DNA from 4 places in the Saccharopolyspora sp. NPDC049426 genome. Region 1 is predicted to be linked to each of the others. Evidence: riboswitches for the same ligand, from Rfam matches in the RefSeq annotation. Region 1 holds a riboswitch; each other region holds the start of a gene.
What was found. Region 1 has a riboswitch for thiamine pyrophosphate ahead of thiD (bifunctional hydroxymethylpyrimidine kinase/phosphomethylpyrimidine kinase). Riboswitches for the same ligand answer to the same signal wherever they lie in the genome.
Positions count from the first base shown of each region.

Region 2: linked by a shared signal. The riboswitch ahead of AB0J78_RS26845 (cytosine permease) and the one ahead of thiD (bifunctional hydroxymethylpyrimidine kinase/phosphomethylpyrimidine kinase) in region 1 are both predicted to bind thiamine pyrophosphate.
Region 3: linked by a shared signal. The riboswitch ahead of thiC (phosphomethylpyrimidine synthase ThiC) and the one ahead of thiD (bifunctional hydroxymethylpyrimidine kinase/phosphomethylpyrimidine kinase) in region 1 are both predicted to bind thiamine pyrophosphate.
Region 4: linked by a shared signal. The riboswitch ahead of thiO (glycine oxidase ThiO) and the one ahead of thiD (bifunctional hydroxymethylpyrimidine kinase/phosphomethylpyrimidine kinase) in region 1 are both predicted to bind thiamine pyrophosphate.

Region 1 is NZ_JBFAPZ010000017.1:136,974-142,033, reverse strand. It holds gene AB0J78_RS29500 (AMP-binding protein) at 1-706, opposite strand, end outside; gene AB0J78_RS29495 (hypothetical protein) at 923-1,120, opposite strand; gene AB0J78_RS29490 (hypothetical protein) at 1,360-2,100, opposite strand; gene AB0J78_RS29485 (biotin/lipoyl-containing protein) at 2,273-2,509, shown strand; TPP riboswitch at 2,551-2,643, shown strand; gene thiD (bifunctional hydroxymethylpyrimidine kinase/phosphomethylpyrimidine kinase) at 2,631-3,428, shown strand; gene tenA (thiaminase II) at 3,546-4,256, shown strand; gene AB0J78_RS29470 (hypothetical protein) at 4,481-4,750, shown strand; gene AB0J78_RS29465 (polysaccharide pyruvyl transferase family protein) at 4,741-5,060, opposite strand, start outside.
Region 2 is NZ_JBFAPZ010000014.1:60,606-65,665, reverse strand. It holds gene larB (nickel pincer cofactor biosynthesis protein LarB) at 1-386, opposite strand, end outside; gene larE (ATP-dependent sacrificial sulfur transferase LarE) at 383-1,201, opposite strand; gene AB0J78_RS26850 (helicase HerA-like domain-containing protein) at 1,443-2,960, shown strand; TPP riboswitch at 2,997-3,110, shown strand; gene AB0J78_RS26845 (cytosine permease) at 3,101-4,429, shown strand; gene AB0J78_RS26840 (family 2 encapsulin nanocompartment cargo protein polyprenyl transferase) at 4,646-5,060, opposite strand, start outside.
Region 3 is NZ_JBFAPZ010000013.1:54,774-59,833, reverse strand. It holds gene thiD (bifunctional hydroxymethylpyrimidine kinase/phosphomethylpyrimidine kinase) at 1-416, opposite strand, end outside; gene thiC (phosphomethylpyrimidine synthase ThiC) at 602-2,239, opposite strand; TPP riboswitch at 2,233-2,354, opposite strand; gene AB0J78_RS25900 (peptide deformylase) at 2,424-2,996, opposite strand; gene AB0J78_RS25895 (DUF3263 domain-containing protein) at 3,290-3,598, shown strand; gene AB0J78_RS25890 (LytR C-terminal domain-containing protein) at 3,598-4,242, shown strand; gene AB0J78_RS25885 (AAA family ATPase) at 4,381-5,060, opposite strand, start outside.
Region 4 is NZ_JBFAPZ010000013.1:62,912-67,971, forward strand. It holds gene AB0J78_RS25920 (thiazole synthase) at 1-425, opposite strand, end outside; gene thiS (sulfur carrier protein ThiS) at 428-628, opposite strand; gene thiO (glycine oxidase ThiO) at 625-1,743, opposite strand; TPP riboswitch at 1,735-1,842, opposite strand; gene thiE (thiamine phosphate synthase) at 2,012-2,683, shown strand; gene AB0J78_RS25940 (S1 family peptidase) at 2,761-3,885, opposite strand; gene AB0J78_RS25945 (hypothetical protein) at 4,052-4,789, opposite strand; gene AB0J78_RS25950 (GntR family transcriptional regulator) at 5,011-5,060, opposite strand, start outside.

The sequences.
Region 1 (5,060 bases):
GGGAGAACACCGCGCCGGCCGGGTTCAGGCTCGGCGGGTCGGGGCGGCGGGCGCCCTTGGGCGTGCCGGTGGTGCCCGAGGTGAGCACGATCAACCGCGAGTGCCGCTTGGGCCGGGGCACCTGCTTGCCGGTGCCGGTGGCGATGAGGTGGTCGAGGGTGTTGTGCTCGGTGGGGCCGTCGGCCCAGCCGAGGACGACGTCGAGGTCGCCGGGCAGGTCCTGCAGGTGCCCGGTGAACTCCTCGTCGAGGACGAGCACGCTGACGTCCTGCTCGGCGAGCACGTCCGCGAGCTGGCGGGTGCTGAGCCCGACGTTGAGCAGCACCACGTCGACGCCGAGCTTGGCCGCGGCGACGATGACCTCGACGGGTCCGTGGTGGTTGCGGGTCAGCACGCCGATGCGGGTCTTGCCGGGCACGCGGTCGCGCAGCGCGGCGGCCAGGCGCGTGGTGCGGTTGGCGAGTTCGGCGTAGCTGAGCGCGCCGCGCTCGTCGATCACGGCGGGGCGATCGGGATGGCGGGCGGCGCCGACGGCGAAGCCGAGCGGCAGGGTGATGCCCCACCGCCGGTAGGCGAGCGCGATGCGCACCAGCTTGTCCGGCCTCATGGGCCGCACGACGCCTTGTTTGACCAGCACGAACAAGGTGTGCAGTGCCGGTGCGGCGTGGTTGGTCAGAAAGCTGGGCAGTCGCCGCAGAACGCTCACTCGGTCACCCCTCGTCCGTGAAACCTACTCGAGAGTAGATTGTGCCGTGAGTAATCCTCCCGGCCAAGTCCTCCGTGTCGAGTATCCCGGTTCCGCGATCGCGCGAGAGCCCAACGGCTCCCCTCCTGAAGGCCCTCGCCAGGCGCGCTGGCGAAAGTTAGACGGCGCGGCGGGGAAGGGGGGAGCCTCTCTCCCGCCGCGCCGACCCCCAGGGTCCTAGTCGACGTCGGCGGCGGTGACCACCGCGTCGCGCAGGGCCGCGCGCAAGCGGCCGACCTCCAGCGGTGAGAGCACCGCCGTCTCCCCAGGCGGCGCGACGATGACGACCCGGCCGTGGTTGACGAACACCGACATGTCTCGTCGCCGTCCGGCGACGTCGCGGCAACTGACGTGCCACTCCTGGTTGGACCCCACAGTCCCAGCCTCCCTGTGCCGATCCGCTTGGTGCGGTGAAGCCGCGCAGCGCGCGCTCCTGGTGGAGGGACGCACCGATCCGAGGGGCGTGACGGCGTTTCGCCGAAACAACGGGAAAGTGTGCGCGGTCACGGCCGGGTTCGCGGGCCCGAACGCAGCTCAGGGGCGACCCCCACAACCGGGAATCGCCCCTGAGCGAACGCTGTTAGCCGACGACACTCGTCCGGCCCAAGAAACCGTCAGACCGGGCGTACCTTCAGCCCGGCGGGCTCGGCGGAGAGCACGACCGCGCCTTCGAAGTCGGCGATCGGGAGCTCGTCGCGCACCAGGCGGTGCGGCGCGTCGGACGCCTCGATCCGGATCTTGCCGGTGCTGATCGACCGCTCGTCCTGCTCCTGGCCGCCGAACTGCACGCTGAGCTGGTCGCCGGTCACGGTGGCGGTCAGCCAGCCGCCGTCGATGACCTGCTCGGTGTCGTCGAAGGAGACGGTCAGCCGGCCTTCGGCGGGCTTGTCGCCGCGCACCGCGACGTGCGAGAGCGCGACGTCGCGCTTGCCGGACTCCTCGCCGGCCAGGGCGATGACATCCCGGCTGACCTCGTCACCCGGCTCGGTGCCGGGCTTGGGGGTCAGCACCGGTGCGCGCAGCTGCGCGGCGAGCCGGTAGGGCTGCCACGAACCGGCGCCGATCAGGTTGACCACGGCGCTGACCGCCACGTCGGCCAGCAACCGGTCGCTGCCCGGGGCGGGCGTGACCTCGATCGCGGGCACGTCGCGCCGGGCCAGCAGATCGCGCAGTGCCTTGGCGCGCTGACGGCTGTTGCGGTCAAAACCGCGGGTGATCGCCACCGTCCCCGATCCGGCGGCCGCGACGGCGGCCTCGGTCAGGTCCGCTAGCGGCGCCCAGATCTGCGCGGGGTCCTGTTCAGAACGCTGCCGGCGCGAGCGGGCGAAGCCTGGGGCATCGGTCGTGGTTTCCATCGCCCTCCACTTTAGTCGGCTGCGGAGGATGACCTTGCCTTCCGGTGGGGGCTTTCACGGTGTGAAATCGATCGCGGTCGCACTGCTCCATCGGGGTGGCTTTTCCCTCCGCTGGGCTCATCCGCTGCGGCATTCGTCGCATTCTTGCGGTTCTTGGAAGCCGGGGGTTGGGATGACCGATCTTCACCTGCCGGGTGAGCGCACGGGCCCGGCCCGCTGGCGGCTGGTGCGCTGGCTGGCCTCCGACGGGAGCGGGGTCCGAGCGGGGCAGCCGCTGGCCGAGCTGCGTCCCGCGGAGGCCGACGGCGCCGCGATCCGGGTGTCGGCGCTGGCAACGGGAACCCTGTGGCACCAGGTGAAGCGGGGCGAAGTGCTCCACGTCGGCCAGGTGATCGGGTTGATCGAGTGAACCGCGCGGACCGGGGGCTTGCCCTGGGTTGTTAGGTTGGTGGCAGTGACGCGGGGTGCCCTGCCAGGGCTGAGAACAGACCCGTTGAACCTGACCTAGCTCGTACTAGCGGAGGGACGTCATGGCTCCCAATGTGCTGACCATCGCCGGGACCGACCCCAGCGGTGGCGCCGGTATCCAGGCAGATCTCAAGGCGTTCTCGGCCAACGGCGCCTACGGCATGTCGGTGATCACCGCGCTGGTCGCGCAGACCACCACCGGGGTGAGCCGGGTGCAGGAGGTCCCGCCGGACTTCATCACCGACCAGCTGGTGACGCTGCTCGACGACGTCCGGGTGGACGCCGTCAAGATCGGCATGCTCGCCAACGCCGAGGTCATCCGCGCGGTCACGGCCGTGCTGGAGCGCTACTCGCCTCGGTTCGTCGTGCTCGATCCGGTCATGGTCGCCAAGAGCGGTGACCGGCTCCTCGCGCCGGAGGCCGTCGGTGCGCTGCGCGATGAGCTGCTGCCGAGGGTGGACCTGATCACGCCGAACCTGCCGGAGGCGGCCGACCTGCTCGGCGAAGCCGAGATCGGCGGTCCCGATGAGATGCCCGCGCAGGCCGAGCGGCTGGCCGCGCTCGGCGCCAAGCAGGTGCTGCTCAAGGGCGGGCACCTCAGCGGCGAGTCGAGCGTCGACCTGCTCTACGGCGACGGGCTGGCGGAGTTCCTCAGCAGCGAGCGGGTGGCCACCACCAACGATCACGGCACCGGGTGCACGCTCTCGGCGGCGATCGCGGCGCTGCGCCCGCAGCGCGCGGACTGGCTGTCGGCCGTCCGCGAGGCCAAGCAGTACCTCACCGAGGCCCTGCGCGCCTCGGAGCGCCTGGACGTCGGCCGCGGCCACGGTCCGGTGCACCACTTCCACCACTGGTGGTGAGCGGCAGAGGGCAGTTCTGGTCCGAACAGTCCGAGCTTCGATCATGAACGGTTCGGACCAGAACCGCCCGCCGCTGCGCCACCGAATTCGCGATTCCGACTTCTGTGAGGGGTTCTCATGAGCACGTTGCCCGCTCCGCCCGCCGGAGGGTTCTGCGCCCAGGCGTGGGAGCGCACCGCCGGATTGCAGCAGGCGATCGTGGACCACCCGTTCAACAAGGCGCTGGCGGACGGCAGCCTGGAACGGGACGTCTTCGCCTTCTACATCGTTCAGGACGCGCGATACCTGGTCGGCTTCGCGCAGGCGCTGTCAGCCGCGGCGACCAGGGCCGATGACGCCGCCGACGCGGCGTTCCTCGCCGGGGCCGCGCAGGGCGCGCTGGTGGAGGAGCGGCGGCTGCACGCCGGTTACGTCGCCGAGTTCGGCCTGACCGACGAGGAGATCTCCGGTGTGGACACCTCGCCGTCGTGCCTGGCTTACACGTCCTACCTGCGCTCCTGCGCGCTGACCGAGTCGTACCCGGTGCTGCTGGCCGCGATCCTGCCGTGCTTCTGGGTGTACCAGTACGTCGGCAGCAAGATCCTCGACGCCACCGGCGACATCGAGGGTCACCCCTACAAGGCGTGGATCACCACCTACGCAGACGACGAGTTCGCCGAGGCCGTGCTGGCCGCCCGGGAGCTGGTCGACAAGGTCGCGGCGCGCTCGGACGACGCGACGCGCGAGCAGATGTTCGCCGCGTTCACCCGGGCGACCGAGTACGAGTGGGTGTTCTGGAACGGCGCGTGGGTCAAGGAAACCTGGCCCACCGCGAAATTCCTTGCGTGACAAGGGTTTCGCGTTTCGAGAACACCGATGACGGCTCGCCGGTAGTGGCGGGCCGTCATCCGTTTCGGGCTGCACCACAGCGTGATTCATCATGTGATGCGTGACACAATCTTGTGGTGTTAACGAAGTGGCTCGCACAACGACATGCTGGGCGAGCCCCCTGTCCTAGCAGGGCGTTTGTGAGTGGCGGAATCTTCCGCGGGCGTGGATGGAGTTCTGGGGCAATGTCTTCACTTCTGATCGTTTTTCTCGGGATGTCGATCCCGATCCTGGCCGCCGCGCCGTTCTACATCGCTGACCGTCGCGGGGACGGTCGCGAGACCCCCGAGTCCGCGCAGCTGCTTCCCGGCATCGAGGCGCCCCAGATCTGGCCGCAGTCGGCGGTCGAGCCCGAGGTCCCGGAGTGCGAGATCCCCGAGTCGCGCACCCCGGAGGAGACCAACGCGCTCGCCGACACCGTGCGAATCGAGCAGGACCGGGTCCCTCAGCCGTAAATCGCCTTCGCCAGCGCCGCCTTGCGCTGCTGCAACTCGCGCAGCGCGGCGGAGCTGAAGCCACCGGCGCTGGGGCTCGACGGAATCTGCAGGCCCTCGCTCAGCTCCCAGCCGGAACCGCGGTCGATCAACGACCGGTGCTTGTTGGTGTAGTACCCCGAGTTGATCGACACCGCGACCCCGCTCGCGCCCGCGGCTGCGGCCATCAGGTGCAGGTGGAACCGCGTCGACAGCCACCGCTGGCCGGGCTTGGCGGGCAGTCCGTCGCGCATGATCTCGTCGAACGCGTGGAACCGGGCGCCCGGCAGAT
Region 2 (5,060 bases), on a different contig from region 1:
TGGATGCCGGCCACACCGATGTCGCGGACCACGTGGGTGCGCAGGCCGATCGCGGAGGCGACCGCGTCCGCCTCCGCCGCGACCGGCCAGTCCGATGTGCCCGCCGTGGCCACGCACAACCGGAAGTCCCGCTGTTCCGCCGGTCGCCACACCAGCAGCCGCGCTGTCTCGTCGTAGTCGCCGCCGGGCACCCGCACCGCCGCCGCGACCTCGGGCTCCACCCTGGTGACCAGGACCGGGCCGGTGCTGCGGGCCAGCAGCTCGGTCACGATGCCGGTGATCTCCTCCGGCCGCTTGCCGGGCCCGTAGACCACCTCCGGAAGCCCCTGGCGGGATTCCCGGTCGGTGTCGACCCTGGCGTAGCCGAGATCGCTGAAGCCGGTCATGACGCCGTCCGGGTGGGCAGCAGCGGAAGCAGCACGTTCATCCGGCCGCTGGAGAAACCGGCCATGTCCAGCGCGCAGAACTCGAAGCCCGCCTCCCGGCCCGCGGCGTCGAGCTCGGAGTGGTGCGCTGCCGCGCGGTCGATGTCCTCGGCGGGCACCTCCAGGCGCGCCACCGTGCCCTGACCGTGCGCGCGGACCCGGCACACCGGGAACCCCAGGGCGTGCACGGCTTCCTCCGCCCGCTCGATGCGGGCCAGCACCTCCGGGGTGACCGGATCGCCGTAGGCGACGCGGGAGGCCAGGCACGCTGCCGCCGGTTTGTCCGCAGTGGACAGACCCAGCTCGGCGCTGGCCTCGCGGACGTCGGCCTTGGTGAGCCCGGCGTCGACCATCGGCGCGATCGCGCCGCGCTGCGCCGCCGCGCGCTGACCCGGCCGGTGATCTCCCAGATCGTCCACATTGGTGCCCAGCGCGATGCTCGCGCCCATCGTCGCCGCCAGCGGCTCCACCGCGTCGAACAGCGCGGACTTGCAGTGGTAGCAGCGGTTCCCGTCGTTGGCGGCGTACTCGGGCCGGTCGGCCTCGTCGGTGCAGACCTCGACGTGGGCGAGGCCGTTCTCGCGGGCGAAGCGCTTGGCCCGCTTGCGCTCCTCGGCGGCCAGGCTCGGGGACACGGCGGTGACCGCGAGCATCCGCGCTCCCAGCTCCTGGTGCGCCACCACGGCCAGCAGCGCCGAGTCCACGCCGCCGGAGAACGCCACGACCAGGGAATCCTCGGTTCTGACGCGCGCCCGCAGGCGGTCCAATCCGGTCACGACGCACTCCTCACGCACGCTCGCTCACAGCCATGTGGTCCGACCAGACTCTAACTCCAACGAGCGACGCATCCCATGCCGTCGAAGGAGATCTTTCCGGTGGTCAACGAGCCTTTTGGTGGCTCGTTCGGGGTGCTAGTGCGGACGCGCCCGCATGTCCCTCGACCGAGTGGTGCTCCCCAGCTCGGCGGCCGGATCGACCTACCTTCCGAGGGGAACGTGCCGACGGGAGGAGACTGCGGTGACCGACAACGACGCCGCCCAGCAGATCGCGGCCGGATACAGCTCCGGCGGAGCCGCCGTCGACCTCGGGGCGGTGGTCATCGACAACGAGGCGGACGCCGCGGCCCAGGTGCGCATCCCGCTGGCCACGCTCAACCGGCACGGCCTGGTCGCAGGAGCGACCGGCACCGGAAAGACCAAAACGCTGCAGCTGCTCGCCGAACAGCTCTCCGACGCCGGGGTGCCCGTCGTGCTCGCCGACATCAAGGGCGACCTGTCCGGGCTCGCCCAGCCCGGCGAGGGCGGCGAGAAGCTCACCGCGCGTGCCCAGGACGTCGGCGACGACTGGGAAGCCGCGTCCTACCCGGTGCAGTTCCTCTCGCTGGGCACCGGCGGCCGCGGGGTGCCGATCCGGGCGTCGATCACCAGCTTCGGGCCGGTGCTGCTGGCCAAGGTGCTCGGGCTCAACGCCACCCAGGAATCCACCCTCGGGCTGATCTTCCACTGGGCCGATCAGCGCGGACTCGCGCTGCTGGACACCAAGGACCTGCGGTCGGTCATCCAGTACCTGACCAGCGACGAGGGCAAGCAAGACCTCAAGGGCATCGGTGGTGTCTCGGCCGCCAGCGCGGGGGTGATCCTGCGGGCCCTGTCGAACCTGGAGGCCCAGGGCGGGGACGAGTTCTTCGGCGAACCCGAGCTGGAAGTGGCCGACCTGCTCCGGCAGTCCGAGGGCAAGGGCGTGGTCAACCTGCTCGAGCTCGACGACGTGCAGACCAACCCGGTGCTGTTCTCCACGTTCCTGATGTGGTTGCTGGCCGAGCTCTTCGAGGAGATGCCCGAAGCCGGTGACCTGGACCGGCCGAAGCTGGTGTTCTTCTTCGACGAAGCGCACCTGCTTTTCAACGACGCCTCCAAGGCGTTCCTCGACCGCATCGAGCAGACCGTGAAGCTCATCCGCTCCAAGGGAGTCGGCGTCTTCTTCTGCACCCAGCTGCCCACCGACCTGCCCAACCCGGTGCTCTCGCAGCTGGGCGCCCGCGTCCAGCACGCGATCCGCGCCTTCACCCCCGAGGACCAGAAGGCGCTGTCCAAGACCGTCAAGACCTACCCGACCACCGAGCACTACCGGCTCGACGAGGCGCTGACCAGCCTCGGCATCGGGGAGGCGATCGTGACCGTGCTGTCGGAGACCGGAGCTCCGACACCGGTGGCCTGGACGCGGCTGCGCCCACCGCGCTCGCTGATGGGCACCATCGGCGAGGACGCGGTCCGCACCTCCGCCCAGTCCTCCGACCTGCACGCCAAGTACTCCGAGACGATCGATCGCGAGTCCGCCTACGAGAAGCTCGCCCAGAAGGTCGCCGAGCCGGCCGCTCCGGAAGGGCAGGTCCCGCAGCAGAAGGGTGCGCGCGAGGAAGCGGGGATGTTCCAGAAGGCGATGGAGAACCCCGCCGTGCGCTCGTTCTTCCGCTCCGCCGCCAGCGCCGTCGGTCGCGAGGTCACCCGCGGGCTTTTCGGCAACAGGAGGCGCTGACCGACCCCCTTCACTCGATCAGGTATGGTCTGCCCGACTTATCCACGCGGGAGCTCGGGCGGATCGGGCTGAGAGGGTGGCACGCAGCGCGCCACCGACCGCAGAACCTGTCCGGATAATGCCGGCGTAGGGAGCTGTCGATGGCGCTTGACGTCGAACGGTCCGAAGTTCCGAACACCCTGGACGAACCGGCCCCCAGAACGCTGGGCGTGCTCGACCAAGGAGCCTTCTGGGGCAACCTCGGCGTGAGCCTGCTCGGCTTCAGCGGTGCGCTCGCGGTGCTCGCGCCCGCCGGGGTGCCGCAGCTGTCCTTCGCGGCTGCGGTGACGGCCACCGTCGTCGGGACCGTGCTGGGCAGCCTGATGGTCGGCATCGCGGCCATCCCCGGTGCCCGCACGGGCGCACCGGCGATGATGCTGCTGCGCGGCCTGTTCGGCACCCGGCTGTCCTACGTGCCGACCGTGCTCAACATCCTCCAGCTGGTCGGCTGGGGGACCTTCGAACTGCTGGTGATCGCCCAGGGAACCGAGGCGCTGTTCGGTGGCGGACCGCAGTGGCTGTACGTGCTCATCGCCGGGGCCCTCACCACCGCGCTGACCTTGCGCCCCCTGGGCGCGCTGCGGTTGCTGCGCCGCTACGTGAGCATCGCGGTGCTCATCGCGATGGTCTACTTCTTCGTGCAGCTCCTGCGCCAGCCGTTGCCGCCGATGAACGACGGGTCCTGGGAGGGGTTCTGGCCGGGCGCCGACGCGGCGCTGGCCGTCGCGGTGTCCTGGCTGCCGGTCGCCTCGGACTACTCGCGGCACTCGCGGTCGGCGAGCGGCGCGTTCACCGCGGCGACCGTCGGCTACTCGGTCACCCAGATCGCCTGCTACCTGCTCGGTCTGCTCGGTCTGGCGCTGGTCGGGTTCGACGGGGACAAGGCGTTCGACCCGCTGCTGGCGGCGCCGCTGGGCGTCCTGTTCTTCGCGGTGCTGGTGCTGCGCGAGGTCGACCAGTCCTTCGCCGACACCTATTCGACCGCGGTGTCCATCCAGAACCTGCGTCCCAGCACGGATCGGCGGCTGCTGAGCCTGATCGTCGGTGTGGTCAGCACACTGGCCGCGCTGACGATGGACATCGAGCAGTTCTCCAACTTCCTGCTGCTGATCGGATCGGTGTTCGTGCCGATGTTCGGCGTGCTGGCGGTGGACTACTTCTACAACGCCCGCAACCGCGAGTGGGACGTCTCGGCGCAGGCCCCCTCCCGCTGGGGGATGCTGATCGCCTGGCTGCTGGGCTTCGCGACCTTCCAGCTGATCAACCCCGGCGAACTGGGCTGGTGGACCGAGTTGTGGACCGGCGCCCGCGAGGCCATCGGCTTCACCGTTCCGACCTGGATGAGCGCGGCCCTGACCTCGTTCGTCATCTCCGCGGTGGCCGCGGGCATCATCGGCCTGCTCGCCCGCAGCCGCCGGAAGGCCTCCTGAAAGCTGTTGAGGAATTGCTTCGCGTAGCGGTGCGGGTAGCAGAACCTGCGGCGGTGCTGGTTGAGTCCCGCACATGAAACAGCGGCTCCGCCGCATTCCTGAACAGCTCTTGGACCGGGTGGTTCGCGTCGAGGCGAACCACCCGGTGACCGGGGACGGCTCCAGCCAGGAGGGGCGGCGGTGGTGGCTGGAGCCGTCGTTTCCGGGCGCCGGGATTCAGTGGTCCCGGCGCGTCACCAGGTGGGCCAGTGCGGTGAGCGCTTCCGCCGCGTCCTCCTCCGGCTCCGCTCTGCGGAGATCAGTCAACGCCGCGGCGAGCAGTTCATCGGCCTGGGCCTGGCTCCACGCCCGCCCGCCGGCGAGCGTGACGAGCTCGGCGGCCTGGGCGAGCTCGCCGCTGACCAGCGGCTGCTCCCGGTAGTAGAGGGACGCCAGCCGCTGGCCCGCGCTGGAGCCCGAGGTCAGCGCGGAGACCACCGGCAACGTCTTCTTGCGGGTGCGCAGATCGGAGAACACCGGTTTGCCGGTCATCGCCGGATCGCCCCAGATCCCCAGCAGATCGTCGATGTGCTGGAACGCCAGTCCCAGCTTCTCGCCGAAGCTGCGCATCCTGGTGATCTGCTCCGGTGAG
Region 3 (5,060 bases), on a different contig from region 1:
AACGCCCGGTGGCGCAGCGCGTCGAGCGCGTCCGGCCGCAGCAGCGGTTCGCCGCTGCGCGACGCGGCCACCGGATCCACCACGAACGGCGTCCGGCCGCCGCGGCCGATCCCGTGCCGGTCGCAGGCGTCCAGGACGGCGTCGATGGTGGCGGCGGAGGCGAGCACCCCGGTCTTGGCCGCGCCGACGCCGATGTCGGAGGCCACCGCGTCGATCTGCGCGGCCACGGTCTCCGGCGGGATCTCCACCAGGCCGGTCACGCCGACGGTGTTCTGCACGGTCACCGCCGTCACGGCGGTCATGCCGTGCACCCCGCAGGCGAAGAAGGTCCGCAGGTCGGCGTGCATGCCCGCACTTCCGCCGGAGTCCGATCCGGCGATGGTCAGCGCGGTGGGCGGAGCGGTCTCGTCGTGCATTCCCAGAATGCTACGTGCCGCGTGATCGCCTCCGATCGCGCAGCTGCTGACTCCTCGGTCGTTTCCGGACAGGCTCGTGACCAGGCAGATCGCAAGAACTCCCCGCGCCGTTCGGCCTGAGCACCTCCACCGACGACTTCTGAGTGGCCGGGGCGGCTCGGTTGGAGCCGCCCCGGCCCTCGCGATCAGTCGTTGGCCGCGAGCGGCAGGTAGACCTCGCCGCCGGTGCGGGTGAACTCCTCGGACTTCTCCGCCATGCCGGCCTCGATGGCTTCGACGCTGGTCAGGCCGTGCTCCTCGGCGTACTTGCGGACGTCCTGGGTGATCTTCATCGAGCAGAACTTCGGGCCGCACATGGAGCAGAAGTGGGCCGTCTTCGCCGGTTCCGCGGGCAGCGTCTCGTCGTGGAAGGCGCGTGCGGTGTCCGGGTCCAGCGACAGGTTGAACTGGTCGGTCCAGCGGAACTCGAAGCGGGCGGTGGACAGCGCGTCGTCCCGCTCCTGGGCGCGGGGATGTCCCTTCGCCAGGTCGGCGGCGTGCGCGGCGATCTTGTAGGTGATCACGCCGGTCTTGACGTCGTCCCGGTTGGGCAGGCCGAGGTGCTCCTTGGGGGTGACGTAGCAGAGCATCGCGGTGCCGGCCTGGGCGATCATCGCCGCGCCGATGCCGGAGGTGATGTGGTCGTAGGCGGGTGCGATGTCGGTGGTCAGCGGGCCGAGCGTGTAGAACGGCGCCTCACCGCACAGCTCCTCCTCCAGCCGCACGTTCTCCGCGATCTTGTGCATCGGCACGTGGCCGGGTCCCTCGATCATCACCTGCACGTCGTGCTCGCGGGCGATGTGGGTGAGCTCGCCGAGGGTTTCCAGCTCGGCGAACTGGGCGCGGTCGTTGGCGTCGGCGATCGAGCCCGGACGCAGGCCGTCGCCCAGCGAGAACGTCACGTCGTAGGCGCGCAGGATCTCGCACAGCTCGCTGTAGTGGGTGTAGAGGAAGCTCTCCCGGTGGTGCGCCAGGCACCAGGCCGCCATGATCGACCCGCCGCGCGAGACGATCCCGGTCACGCGCTGGGCGGTCAGCGGAACGTAGCGCAGCAGCACGCCCGCGTGCACGGTCATGTAGTCCACGCCCTGCTCGCACTGCTCGATCACGGTGTCCCGGTAGATCTCCCAGGTCAGCGAGGCCGGATCGCCGTCGACCTTCTCCAGCGCCTGGTAGATCGGCACGGTCCCGATCGGCACGGGGGAGTTGCGCAGGATGCGCTCGCGGGTCTCGTGGATGCGCTTGCCGGTGGACAGGTCCATCACGGTGTCGCCGCCCCAGCGGGTCGCCCACACCATCTTCTCCACCTCCTCCTCGACCGAGGAGGTGACCGCGGAGTTGCCGATGTTGGCGTTGACCTTGACCAGGAAGTTCTTGCCGATGATCATCGGCTCGCTCTCCGGGTGGCACCGGTTCGCCGGGATCACCGCGCGGCCCGAGGCGACCTCGTCGCGCACGAACTCCGGCGAAACCCCTTCGCGGTGCGCGATGTACTCCATCTCGCGGGTGATCGCGCCCGCCTTCGCCCAGCCCAGCTGGGTGTTGTGCTCCCGTCCGTCGCGCCATCCCGCTCGCGTTCGAGGAAGTCCACTGTGGACGTCCACAGTGGCGTTTTCGTCGGTGTACGGCCCTGACGTGTCGTAGACGTCGAGGTGTTCACCGTTGGTCAGCTCGATGCGGCGGAACGGCACGCGCAGCCCGGATTCGGTGCTGCTGAAGACCTTTCGGGATCCCTCGATGGGTCCCGTGGTGATTCCGGATGCGTTCGGATACACGTCGGCCATTGCCGTCCACTCCCTACGCCGGCATTACCCGGTCAGGTTCGTGCGGTCGGCGACCCCGGAGTTCTCCAGTCGCCCTCTCAGCCCGCTCTTGGTGCGAGCTCCCGCGGATTGACTTGTTCGTGGCCGAGGCTACGGGGGTGCGGCCGCCGATGGCAACAGGTTCATCCGTCCGGCCGCGTTCGGCTCACTCGGCGAACGGGTCGCCCACCTCGGCCGGGTCCCAGCTCAGGCCGGGGACGCCCCACTCGTTGCGCTTGATCATCTTCTTGGCCGCGCGGGCGTGCCTGCCGGTGAGCCGGTCCAGGTAGACGTAGCCGTCGAGGTGATCGGTCTCGTGCTGCAGGCAGCGCGCGAAGAAGCCGGTCCCCTCGACCTCCACCGGCTTTCCGTCCACATCGGACCCGGTGGCCTTCGCCCAGTCCGCCCGGCCCGTCGGGTACGACTCGCCGGGGACCGACAGGCAGCCCTCCCAGTCGTCGTCCGGATCGGGCATGGTCTCCGGGACCTCCGAGGTCGTCAGCTCGGGGTTGATCACCACGCCGCGGTGCTGCACGCCCTCGTCGTCCGGGCAGTCGTAGACGAACAACCGCAGGTCGACGCCGATCTGATTGGCCGCGAGGCCCACCCCGTTCGCGGCGGCCATCGTCTCGAACATGTCCTCGACGAGAGTGCGCAGCTCCTCGTCGAAGCGCTCCACCCGGCGAGTCGGGTTGTGCAGCACGGGGTCGCCGTAGACGCGGATGGGGTGAACAGCCATGCGCGGACCCTATCGGTTCCCCCAGGTGGCCTGACCGGGTGCGCTCTTGCGCGTGAAACAGGGGTGTGATCGGCTCACCGTCCGGATCACGGCATGGTTCAATTGGTCACCGGGAATGACAGCCGTGTGATTCTCCGCGACCGAATCGCGAGGCGAGGAGCCGGATGGACGCCGCCCAGATGCTGACCGCGCAGGAGATCGCCCGTCAGTGCGAACAACTCGCGCGCATGCACGGGCGTCAGCAGGCGCCGGAGCGTCGGCGGCTGACCCTCGCCGAGCCGATCACGCAGCCCATCGAGCGGATCGTCGAACCGCCGGCGGACGAGCCCGAACCGGGCCCCGCGGACCGGGACCTGACCGACCGGGAGCTGGGGATCCTCGCCTTCGAAGCGCAGTGGTGGAAGCGCTCGGGCAAGAAGGACATCGCGATCCGGGAACTGTTCGACATGTCCGCGTCGCGGTACTACCAGCTGCTCAACACGCTGCTGGATTCCCCCGCCGCGTTCAACGCGGACCCTATGCTGATCAAGAGACTGCGCAAGGCACGGGCGGCACGACAGCGCACGAGGGCCGCTCAACGACTGGGAATCGAGTTGCACTGATGAGTGTTGGGGAACCGTCCGGCGGACCCGGCGGGGCCAAGCTGATCGGCCTGGGTCTGATCGGAGTCGGCGTGCTCGCGGCCGTGTTCGGGACCGCGACCCTGATGTCCGGCGAGTCCTCGGACACCGCCCAGCCGCTGCCGCAGGAGCCCACCTCGCAGGTGCAGCCGCCGCCGGAACCCGCGCCGGCCCCGGTCGTCCCGCCCGTGCAGCCGCCGTCGGCCCAGCCTCCGGTGGTCCAGCCCCCCACGACCCAGCCGCCGGTCACCGAGCAGCCCGGTTCGGGCAACGCCCAGACCCCGGGTTCGGGGCAGGACGTCCCGGTCGGTTCCGGCAAGGGCAGCGAGCAGATCATCGTGCGGGTCTACAACAACTCGACGATCTCCGGGCTGGCGCACCGCGCCGCCGAGGACCTGCGCAAGGCCGGGTACGACGTGCCCGAGGTCGGCAACTACGCCAAGGGCAAGATCCCGACCACCACGGTCTTCTTCCGCCCCGGCACCGGCGAGGAGCGCCAGGCCAAGGAGCTCGCCGCCCGCATCGGCGCCCGAGCCGAGGCCCGCTTCGACGGGATACAGGACGCCACGCCGGGCCTGATCGCCATCATCACCAACGACTACAAGGGCCCGTCCGTCGGGAAGTGATCCCCGAACCCCGCGCGGAGTTCAAGCCCTCACCGCACGCACCCGCACGTCTGTAGCGCCGCGACCCGCGCTCGGGCGTGCACGTCCTGGTCAGAGGGCTGAAGGTTGGCTTCGCGTGAGATCGGACCGGTCCGCGGGTCAGCGGTGGTTCTCGGCGTAGGCGGCGAGGGTCTCGAGCTGGGCCGGGTCCAGGGACGGGCGGACCGCCTCGCGGGCCGTGGCGAGGTGGGTGCCCGTGACCTTGGCGGCGGAGATGGATTCCCGCATCGCCGTGAGCGCGGCTTCGCGGACCAGTGCCGTGCAGTCGGCCGCCGAGTAGCCGTCGAGGGTTCCGGCCAGCTCCGCGAGGTCGACGTCATCGGACAGCGGGGTGTTCTTCGCCGCCGCGGTGAGGATGGCCTGGCGGGCTTCGGCGTCCGGCGGCGGGACGTAGACGAGCCGTTCGAAGCGGCCGGGACGCAGCAGGGCCGGGTCGATGAGCTCCGGGCGGTTCGTGGCGGCCAGCACGACGACGTCGCGCATCGGTTCCACCCCGTCGAGCTCGGTGAGCAGGGACGCGACCACCCGGTCCGACACACCGGAGTCCGAGGACTGGCCTCGTCGCGGTGCCAGCGCGTCCACCTCGTCGAGGAAGACCAGCGCGGGCGAGGCGCCCCTGGCCCGCAGGAAGAGCTCGCGGACGGCGCGCTCGGACTCGCCGACCCACTTGTCCATCAGCTCCGCGCCCTTCACGGTGAGCACGTTGAGCCTGCCGCTGCCCGCCAGCGCCCGCACGAGATAGGTCTTGCCGCAGCCGGGCGGGCCGTAGAGCAGCACGC
Region 4 (5,060 bases), on a different contig from region 1:
AGCTTCAGCGCCAGGACCGGGTCGTCGTTGGTGTAGGCCAGGACGACGAAACCCTGGTCCACCAGCTGCTCCGCCGCGTCCATGAGCTCGATCGGGTCGGGCAGGAGGGTGTCCTCGTCGGCCACCACCTCCAGCTTGACCCAGTTGGTCCCCAGGGCTTCGCGGGCGAGCTGCGCGGTGAGCACCGCTTCGGCCGCGGTGCGGCAGCCCGCGGTGTTGGGCAGCGCCTCGATGCCGAGCTTGCGCAGCAGGTCGAGGACACCGGTGCCGCCACCTGCGTCGGCGCGGCGCATCGCGACGGTCGTCAGCTCGGTTCCGGAGGCGATCAGCGCGCGCTCCAGCACGGCGAGGTTGTTCGCCCCGCCGGTCCCGGTGATCAGGCGCGAACCGAACTCGCGGCCGGCGATCAGCAATGGGTCGTCCACGGTCACCCTCCTTGCACTGCGGTGAGGACTTCGATGGTGGCGTCGGCGTGCAGCGCCGTGGCGGGCCACGACGCGCGCGGCACCACCGCGCCGTCCAGCGCCACGGCCACGCCTCGTTCCGGCACGCCGAAGTCGTCCAGCACTGACGCGAGGGTGGCGCCCGCGGCGACCTCCCGCGCGTCGCCGTTGATCACGACGTTCACTGCTGTCCTCCCAAACGGCTCGGATCGGTGGCCTTGATCAGCGGTTCCGGTTCTTCGCCGCGCAGCAGCGCCAGCACGGCGTCGACGGTGACCGGCGTGAGCAGGAACCCGCCTCGGTGGTGCCCGGTGGCGGCGAGCACTCCCGGCTCCAGCCAGCCGATCACCGGCAGGTTGTCGGTGGTGCTCGGGCGCAGCCCGGCGGTGGCCTCGACCAGCGCGTACTCGGCGATGCCCGGCATCACGGTCTCGGCGTTGGCGAGCAGGTCGCGGACGCCCCCGACGGTGACCTCGGTGTCGAAGCCGACCTCGTGCTGGGTGGCGCCGAGCACCACTCCCCCGTCGTCGCGCGGCACCAGGTAGCAGGGCCTGCCGCGCACCGGGCCGCGCACGGTGCGGGTCGGCGGTGGCAGCGCGGTGGCGCGTCGCCGCAGCCGCAGGATCTCGCCCTTGACCGGGCGGATCCGGTCGGCGAGCGCCGGGTGCAGCGAACCCGAGTGCGCACCTGCGGAGATCACCGCGACATCGCACTCCACAGTGGACTCGGCGAGCTCGACCGCGCCCTGCCGGACCGCCTCGGCGCGTTCGGCGATGAACTCCACGCCCGCGGCTTCCGCCGCCGCCCGCAGCGCGGTCAGCGCGAGCCGGTTGTCCACCGCGAGATCACCGGGCACTTCCAGACCACCGCGTACCGCGGGACCCAACGAGGGCTCTCGCCTGCGCAGTTCGCGGCCCGTCAGCCGAGTGACGCTGCGGCCCAGTCCGGCCAGGTATCCGGCGACGTTGTCGAGCTCTTCGCGGTCGGCGCCGTCGACGCCGAACATCAGCGTTCCCTCGGTGCGCAGCCCGGACGGCAGACCGGCCGCGCGGCTGAGCTCGTCGGCGAAGTCCGGCCAGCGGTTCAGCGACGTCGAGCCCAGTTCGAGGAGTTCTTCCTCGCCGGGCCAGGCCTCGGCGAGAGGTGCGAGCATCCCGCCCGCGACGTACGAGGCACCCGAGGCGGGGGCCGGATCGACCAGGCTCACCCGGTTGCCGGCCGCGGCAGCGCGCCAAGCCACCGACAGGCCGACGACTCCGCCGCCCACCACGACGACATGATCGGTTCGTTTCTCAGACAACTCCACGCTCCCTGCGCCGGCATGACCCGGATCAGGTTCGACGGTCGGAGCCCTGCGCTCCCTCTCAGCCCGGTCCGCCGGGCTCCCGTGCTCACCGCCATCCACAGTACCCGCCCGCAGATCGCAACGTCAGCGCCTGGTACGGGATCTCTTGAGGGGGATCACCCCGCTCAGCGGCGCGGGAGGCGCTGCCCGTTGCGGTGCGAGCTGAGTCCCTCACCTGAAACAGCGGCTACGCCGCATTTTCGCAACGGCTAGGGTGGGGGACATGCCTGGATTGGACGGCTTCGGGATTCGCGCGCGCCTCGCCGAGGCGAAGTTGTACCTGTGCACCGACGCTCGCAGCGAGCGAGGTGACCTCGCGGAGTTCGCCGACGCCGCGCTCGCCGGAGGTGTCGACATCATCCAGCTGCGCGACAAGGGCCCGGGCGGCGCTCCGCTGGAGGCCCGCCACGAGCTCGCCGCGCTGGAGGTGCTGGCCGAGGCCTGCGTGCGGCACGGCGCCCTGCTGGCGGTCAACGACCGCGCGGACGTCGCGATGGCGGCGGAGGCCGATGTCCTGCACCTGGGCCAGGACGACCTGCCGGTGGACATCGCCCGCCGCGTGGTCGGCGACCAGGTGGTAATCGGCCGCTCCACGCACGACATCGCCCAGGCCGACTCGGCGGCGACCGAGCCGGGCGTGGACTACTTCTGCACCGGACCGGTGTGGACGACCCCGACCAAGCCCGGCCGTCCCGCCGCGGGCATCGACCTGGTCCGGCACACCGCCGAGCACCGGGGGCACGGCCGTCCGTGGTTCGCCATCGGCGGCATCGGCCCGGAGAACCTCGACGAGGCCATCGAGGCGGGTGCCGAGCGCATCGTGGTGGTCCGCGCGATCACCGCCGCCGACGACCCCGAAGCCGCCGCCCGCGACCTCCGGGCACGGCTCGCCTGACCTGACGACGAACGACCCCCGGGAATCCCGGGGGTCGTCGTGCGTGAAGTGGTGTCAGCGGGAGCCGCTGTCACAGATCACTGGGTCAGCAGGGAGACGCCGTAGGCCGAGAGGGCCTCGTTGACCGGCTGGAAGTAGGTCGTGCCACCGCTGGTGCAGTCGCCCGAGCCACCCGAGGTCATGCCCTGGGCCTGGTCGCCCGAGATGAACGAGCCACCGGAGTCGCCCGGCTCGGCGCAGACGTCGGTGCGGGTCAGGCCCTCGACGGTGCCCTGCTCGTACTGAACGGACTGGTTCTTGGCCTCCAGCGTGCCGCAGTGCCAGCCGGTGGTGGAACCGGAGCGGCAGATCGACGCGCCCTCCGAGGCCTCCGTGGAACCGGCCACGGCAACCGTGCCGCCGTTGTAATCGTTCACCGCGGCCTGCGGGCTGTCGTCGGTGCCGACGGAGATGAAGGAGTGGTCATCACCGGGGAAGGACGAGCCCTCGAAGGTGCCGCTGGGCTCGGTGGTGGTGTCGCCGGTGCCGCCGCAGTGGCCGGCGGAGACGAACCCGCCCTCCACGGCGAAACCGACGGAGCAGCGAGCGCCGCTGCCGATGTAGTAAGCGTTGCCGCCCACCACGTCCATCAGCGTCCGGGGCTGCTCCTGCGACTCGACGACCTTCACGGCCTCGGCGGGCACGCCCGCGTCCTGCGCGAACTGCGCGGCCTCGGCCGCGGCACCCGGCTTGGCGGTGACGACGACGGCGTTCTGCTTGTTGCTCGCGTACCAGCCGGTGACGCTCTTCGGCGCCTGGGCCTTGCCCGCGTTGAGACCGTCGACGACCCCGTTGAGCTGCTTCGTGCTGAAGGCGACCTGGCGGACCTCGGCACCGGCGGCGCGGACCTGCTCGGAGCGGGCCGCGCCGGTCACGCCGACGACGAGCTTGCCGGTGGCGGAGTCGAAGTAGGCACCGCCGAAGGAGTCGGCCAACGCGCCGCGCAGGGTGCTCTCGGTGCGCTGAGCGGCGGATTCGAGCTGAAGCCGACCGAGGGCCTGCTGCTCGGTGAGGCCGAGGTCGCGCTGCATCGCCTGGAGCAGCGTGCCCGCCACCGGGACGGCGGTGGGTGCGGTGGCGGTGGCCGGCATGGTCAGCGCGGCGACCGTGCCCGCGGTGACCAGAACGGTCCCGGCGATGCGAGCCGCGAGTCTACGTTTCATCTCGTGTCTCCCTTGTAATGACCTGATCTCTCAAGGCCCCGTCGCCGGTCCAGTATCAGATTTTCTCAGGGGAATCACATCCAGCTTTTAGCGCAATGTGCGGAAAACAACTCCGATTGTTCCTTGATCAGCACCGGAATCAGGATCATTTCACCGTTTTTCGCAGTTATCGGAGCGGCAGTCCTGGAGCGATCGACTCGGAGGTCGGTTCGGTGGTCGAGGATTGCGTTGTGGGCGAACCGGTTTCGCTCGGCTGCTGCGTCGGCGGCCCGCTCGGGGCGGGTGGCTGCGAGCTGGTCGGCGGAGCGGATGGTTCCGGCGACGGCGTCTCGCTGGTCGGCGCCGGTTCGCTGGTCGTGGGCGCGACGGGCGCGGTCTTGACCGGAGCTCGCGGCGCAGGCTGGAACACCTTCCCGAGCGTCGTGCCGTCACCGCCCGACAGCGGGCGGCCGGTGAGTCCCTCGAAGCCGGTCACCAGCAGCATGCTCACCGCGAACACCGCCGCGCAGGTCGCGCCGACCAGGGTCCAGCGTCCCCACCTGCGGCGCGGCACCGGCGGGGAGAGCACGGCCCGGGTGCCGGAGCTCTCGGCGGAGGACTCCTCGACGGCTTCGCCACCCGGCCACTGCAAGCCCGTGACCTGGATCTTCCGGGTCGCTTCCTCGGTGCCCGTGACCTGGGCGGACTGGGTTCGGCGCTGCCGCAGCACCGAGGCGCGCGCGGCGGCGACCACCGCCTTCTCCCTGGTCTTCTCGATCGACCGCTGGTAGAGCGCGCCGCCGATCGTGATGATCACGCTGGTCAGGCCCGCGCCCACGACGGTTCCCGCGACCCCGAGCCGCGAGCCCAGGAACGCCGCCGTCACCGACGCCAGCGCCGCGCCACCGACCTGCGCCGGTGACACCTGCGTCTTCTTCTCGCTCTGCTTCTCCGGCTGATCTTCAGCCGAATCCGCTCCGCCCCTCGCCATTTCCCTCACACACGCAATTGGAGTCGCACATCTGCATCACCAACGCGCGTGCCGGGCCGGATTTCTCCGCCTCGGCGGCTTTCGTGAGGACTCCCACGACGTGTAACGAAAAGCGGTGTCACTGCGCGAAAACGCGATTGCGCACAGTTATGGAATCAGGCCGGAGGGTTGAGTCGCGCGACGAACTTGTACCGGTCACCGCGGT